One region of the Clostridioides sp. LIBA-2809 genome, then DNA from elsewhere that is predicted to be linked to it. Evidence: riboswitches for the same ligand, from Rfam matches in the RefSeq annotation. Region 1 holds a riboswitch; the other holds the start of a gene.

The links. A riboswitch is a leader RNA that binds a small molecule or an ion and turns the genes downstream of it on or off. The one in region 1 is predicted to bind cobalamin.
Region 2: another riboswitch for cobalamin. It lies ahead of ACTG44_RS16720 (ABC transporter substrate-binding protein); the one in region 1 lies ahead of ACTG44_RS02220 (energy-coupling factor ABC transporter permease).

What each region holds. Positions count from the first base shown of each region.
Region 1 covers NZ_CP197004.1:393,648-396,865, reverse strand. The annotation lists gene cbiQ (cobalt ECF transporter T component CbiQ) at 1-249, opposite strand, end outside; gene ACTG44_RS02225 (energy-coupling factor ABC transporter substrate-binding protein) at 252-536, opposite strand; gene ACTG44_RS02220 (energy-coupling factor ABC transporter permease) at 526-1,278, opposite strand; cobalamin riboswitch at 1,463-1,655, opposite strand; gene ACTG44_RS02215 (vWA domain-containing protein) at 1,788-3,218, opposite strand, start outside.
Region 2 covers NZ_CP197004.1:3,524,029-3,527,246, forward strand. The annotation lists gene ACTG44_RS16715 (FecCD family ABC transporter permease) at 1-187, opposite strand, end outside; gene ACTG44_RS16720 (ABC transporter substrate-binding protein) at 260-1,390, opposite strand; cobalamin riboswitch at 1,619-1,803, opposite strand; gene ACTG44_RS16725 (dihydrodipicolinate synthase family protein) at 1,941-2,834, opposite strand; gene ACTG44_RS16730 (fumarylacetoacetate hydrolase family protein) at 2,916-3,218, opposite strand, start outside.

The DNA of each region.
Region 1 (3,218 bases):
TACAAGAGTTATTCCTATACTAAGAAATAAAAAGTACATTGGTATTCTAAGTAATTTTAAATAATTCTTTAAATCTATTCCAGCCACACAAACAACTAAAATACTCATTAAAATCATAATTCCACTTAAAACAAATATATTTTTTATTACCATAGAAGCAATCAGAAAGATTACTCCTATGGCTACTTTTTTATTTGGATTTACTTTACTTAATCTATTTGTATATGCATATTTATCAATTATAAGCATAATTAGCTTCTCTTTCCTTTTTGAACACCTAATATGTACCCTATTACACCAGCACCTAATGCTGCTTGTGCAGAGAATAATAAACTTTCTATTTCTCCACTTGGTGGCTCATATGGGCTACTAAACCATGGTTCATAATCTGGATTTATTTTAGTAATTTCACTTTCAGCTTCACCATCTGCTCCTCCATATTCAGCACCTGAGTTAACAAGTAATGGGAATATAATAAGAGCCACTACTAATAAAAGTAGTAATATATTAGTTTTCGTTTTTGTTTTAGCACTCATTAGCTTTAACTCCTTTATCATTATTTTCTAGTATGCTTTTTTCTCCATTTTCTGTAACTAAGTTATATACAATTACAGTAAGTATACCTTCTGCTATTGCTATTGGTATTTGAGTCATAAAGAAAATTCCTAAAAACTTAATTGCTGAAGCCATCACTCCACCTGATGGGTCTGGAAAAGCCAGTGCTAACTGTATCGAAGTTATCGTATATGTAGCCAAATCTCCTATTGCTGCTGCAAGAAATACTGGTATTGCATTATTTCCGTCTTTTTTCTTTAATGCTTTAAATATTAAGAATGATATAATTGGTCCTATAATAGCCATTGAAAAAGCATTAGCTCCTAAAGTAGTTATTCCTCCATGCGCTAATAGTAATGCTTGGAATATTAAAACTATAGTTCCAAGAACAAACATTACACTTGGTCCAAACATTATTGCTCCAAGACCTACTCCAGTAGGATGTGAACAACTTCCTGTTACTGAAGGTATTTTTAGTGCTGACAACACAAATACAAATGCTCCACATAGTGCTAATAATACTTTCTTTTTAGGGTCTTGCTTTACTATTTTTCCTATCGATTTTAGTCCTACTAAGAAAAATGGTATAAATATAACTCCCCATGCTATAGACCATTTTACTGGTAAGTACCCTTCCATTATGTGCATTGCATTTGATGTAACTGGAGTTAAAATGATTAACATAAGTGCAGCTATAACCCCTAATTTGATATTTTGTTTCATTTTACTATCCCCTCTCTCCCTTTTCTAATAATTAAAATATAAATAATACATGTCTGATTTATTTTAAAAATAAAAAAGCCTAACTCGATGGTTAGGCTTCTAATTTTTGACAATCCAAATACAAACACATAAAATAAACATATCTGTATAATTATTATAAGAAACTTTCTCCATCCCCGAAGAAATTACTTTAATATTTTAGGCAGGTCTCCTGACTTAGCTTCTTCCTACTCCTCTTCCTTCCCATGAAATATAAAAATATATCATCATAGTGGCTAACAAAAGTTTCGTCTGCATCACAGTAGCGGGGGCTGTAAAGGAATTTAACCTTTTTCCCTATTAATCTTGCTTGAAGAACCTATAATATTATATATTTAATTTTTAAATTATTCTTAAATCATTTTCTATATAAATCATTGTATACCTTTTCTGTGAAAATTTCTACATTTTTTACAGATTTTATTTGTTTTTATATTTTTATGTATATAAATTATTTTTTACAACTTTAATTAATTTCTAATTATCTTCTTCAAATACATTGAAACCACATCAGAAAATCTAGTTATATCTTTTGAATATATAAAATCATTTCCATATATTAATCTTTCAGCTTCAAGCTCTGATTCTTTCCCTGTAAATACTCCTAATACCAATATATTTTGTTTTCTAGCCTTTCTTACTTCATTTGCTGTATCTCTCAAACCAATTATACCTCTATAAGCTTTTTCTCCTCTTAAGGTTCTCTCACTATTTTTTCCTATCTTTACATCATTTGGTCTTCCATCACTAAGAACTATCAAAATTTTATTTTCTTCATCTCTATTTATTAGACCACTACATATGGATTTTATAGCTAAACCATCTCTATTATTACCCGCACAAAAGTATTCAAAGATATTTTCACTATTTTTTAAACTATCATCATAATCTTTAAATCTTTTTAATATTGTATAGTCTAAAAAACTAGAGAATCCCATAACTCTATTTGGTATACCAACTTCTGTTAGAGCATTTGCTATTATATAAGCCTGAATTGCTACATTTCCTTGATTTCTACTTTGAGAACCACTTGCATCCAATAATATATCAATAACATATTTCCCTTTTTCATTTTCTATATCTTTATAAAATATTTTATTATTATTACTTCTACCCACTCTCCAAGCTCTATTTGCTAATATAGTGCCACAATCAGAGTACACTCTAGTTTTAGCATTTTCTTCTATTAAAATTCTAGCTAAACTTTCTTTTAATCTTTTTATCTGCTGTCTATACATTCTAGCATGTTCTCTAAATTTTCCTAAATTATTTTCTTTTTGTCTTGTTACATATTTTAGTTGGAATACATTATTACACTCACTTCTAAGAACTCCATCCGTAAAGTGGATTCTACACCCTTCATGAACATTTCTACAGTTTTGTGTTTCAATCTTCTTAATTTCACCTTTACTCAAATAAGTTTTTCCATAATAATGTTCTATCTTTGAATATATTTTATTTGCAGTCTCTTCATCAACATATATAACTCTATCTGCTGAATTACTAGATTGAGAATCTTCAAAATCTCCCACTCCTTCTACAAGCATAGATGAAGATATAGAATCTATATCACTTTCAATAATATTTTCTTCTTCTTCACTATAAAGTTCTTCATACATAAAGTCAGCAAATGTATCAAAGTTTACTTCAACATCTTTTACATTATTTTCATCATATGTAGAACTACTTTCTTCTCCATTTAATATATATTCAAAATAAGTTAAATATATAACATCTAATGCTTTTAAAATCTCCATAATATCTTGATTTGTATCTACATTCCTTATGTCATTAACTATTCTTCTAGTCAAACTGTCTAATGCTGGATGCTTGTCCATATTATAAAGTACAAATGCATATTTAATTTTATCCATAATATTGTCGTTGTGTATTTTGGTAAA
Region 2 (3,218 bases), 1.2 Mb from region 1:
TTATGTTGTATATTATTTTATAGTGTTCTGTATTATCCATACCTCTTAATACAACATCTATTATTTCTTTAAACTCAATTTTTACAGAGCCAAATGCTACACACACTAAAAAAGTAAGTATCATGCCTATAATTAGTCCTATAAATATTGTAGTATTCTTTATTCTCATTTTATTGATAAAATCCATTTATATACCCCTCTTAACAAATCTATATTAACTAAAATCCATAAAACTCATCTTTTAGTGTCGTATTATATATTATTTATCATAATTTATATAATGTTTAATTTTTTCACCTGTAGCTCCTGGATGAAACATCTCAACTAAATCTACTATTAATTCATCAGTCTTATCTACTGATTGATAATAATCTGGAGCAAATACCCACAAGTTACCATTTTTTACAACATCCAAATCAGCCAATACAGGTGCACTAGATTTTATAGACTCTAAGTTTGGTGCATAATCTGAGCTTGATGAGTATACAAATATATCTGCATCCTTTGCAACTTCATGTAGTTGTTCAATACTCACTCTTCCTTCATTTGAATCCATTGAAGCACATGCATTTATTCCACCAGCCATTCTTATCATATTATCTACATATGAATCTTTAGGTGCTACATAAGCATTTCCTTCATATACAGATGCCCATACTACCTTAGGCTTGTTTTTGTTTTTTATTTTTTTACTTACTTCTTCTATCTTTTGTACTGTCTTATTTAATTCACTAGTGGCTATATCTTCTTTATCATAAAATGCAGCTATTAAGCTTGTCCATTCCATTCTTCCAAATGGATTTTGCTCTTTATATTCATTATCTACAACATAGTTAAGTCCTAATTCTTTTAGTTTATCAATAAATTTTGTATCAGCTTCTGATAAACCACTACTAACTATAGTTAAATCAGGGTTTAAATCTACTATTTTTTCATAATCTGGTGCTAAGTTTGAACCAACATAATGTATCTTTCCGTCCTTCATCAAATCTTTAATTTCTTTGATAGTCCAATACTGTTCCTCTGTTGTTACTGCTTTTATGCTATCTAGCTCACCTATTGTTCTTAGAGAACAGGCTTGTGTTGTAGATGCTATTAAGACATTATCTACAGGTGTTCTAACTATATTAGCATTTTTATACTTTTCAGGAACTTCAATTTTTTTAGGGATTAAAATTAGTTCTCTTTTATCTCCATCAGTTACTTTTTTAATTCCATCCTCTAAGTCTTCAACACTAAACCCACTTGCATATTTTAATTCTAACTTCTTACCACTACTAACTTGTGCATTCTCTTTATCATTTTTACTACATCCTATAAGACCTCCTACTAAAATAACTATCATAATACTTAGAAAAAATTGCTTTAAAACATTTACTTTAAATTTCATCTCTTTCACTCCAATATTTTATTTTTTATAAGTGGTTAAAAATTCTAATAACATATACTTTTAAAATATATCTCATTAGAACTATATTAAAGTCATCTTTAATAATTATAACCTTTTAATAAAATAAAAAACTTCTCCTAATTTAGAAAGGAGAAGTTTATATATCAATTTTACAAAAAATGAATTGATATTTCATTTTATTATAAATTACAATTTCCACCCTAAATTGAACCTATGTAATACTGGGCAGGTCTCCTGACTCACGGCTTTTCCTCTATCGTCCTTCCCAAAACTTTTCATATAAATCTCAGTGGATTTTGATTTCGTATCCGTATACAGTAGCGGGGGTTGTAGTGAACTTACATCACTTTCCCTATTAAACTAATATAGTACCCTAGTATCATTTTATTTAATTTTTATTAACATAATTGTAGTTTATTGTTGACCACTTTGCAAGGTTGATTTAACATATAAAAAAAGAGTGTTTAAAATGACTATAAAAATCAGTTTAAAACACTCTTCGTTTTTTACTATATATCTAATTAACCAGTTAACATATATTTAATTCATTCATTAATTTTTTAATCTCATATACTTGATTTTCATTTGGCTTTATAAAAGGTGCAGTCATATAATCACTCACTTGTAAGCCTCTAATATTCATTGCTTTTTTCATTGCTGGTATAAATGGGTTTGTTATTAAATAAAAATCCATAGCTTTATTTATATATTTTTGAATTTCTATAACCTTATCCATATCTCTATTATTATAAGCTTCTGCCCATTTTGAACAAACTTCTGGAATTAAATTTGATAGACCTCCTATACAACCTGCTCCTCCAGACATTAGATTATGTATAAAGTTTTCATCATAACCACTATATATCTTAAAATCTGGAAACTCTGCTTTCATAGTATTTATTAAATCTCTAGTGTGTCCCATCAAAGTTACTGTATCCTTATAACCAACTATATTTTTATGCTTTCTTACAAGTCTTAATGTAAGTTCTGGACTCAAATCATAACCAGTTCTATCTGGATAATTATATAGATATATTTCAGCTTCTGTATTTTTAGCTATTTCGCTATAAAACAACTCAATACTGTCATCATCAAGAGAGAAATAATAAGGGCTTATTATCATAACTCCATCTGCTCCACTATTATGTGCATAATTTGAAAGCTCTATAGACTCTTTTATACTCATACGGCTTGTACCTATAAACACTTTTACTCTCTTATTAACATGATTAATTACTAAATCTATAAGTTCTTTTTGCATATCCATAGACATATTAAAGAACTCTCCAGTACTTCCCATTACAACTAGGCCATCTACTCCTCCATCTATAAGATGGTCATAGACTTTCTTATTTCCTTCTTTATCTAAATTTCCTTCTTCATCAAATATTGTAACCACTGGTGTCAAAAATTCTGCTTTCATAATTTAAACTCCTAAAATTTATTTTAATATGTTCATTTAATACATTCAGGTTCTGCCTTAACATTACCTATATTAAAACATTTACTTAATGTAATTTCTTAAAATTCCAATACTTTCAACCTCACATTCAATTACATCTCCACTACTCATATATCGAGGAGGTGAAAAACCCATACCAACTCCAGAAGGTGTACCAGTAGCTATAATATCTCCAGCCTCTAAAGTCATACCTTTTGAAAGTTCTGAAACTATGTCTGAAATGTCTGATATGAATAACCTTGTATTAGAATTTTGTCTTTCTTCACCATTTACTCTACTGCATACCTTAAGTTTTACAGGAAAAGAAATTGCACTTTTATGTACGATACATGGCCCTAAAGATGT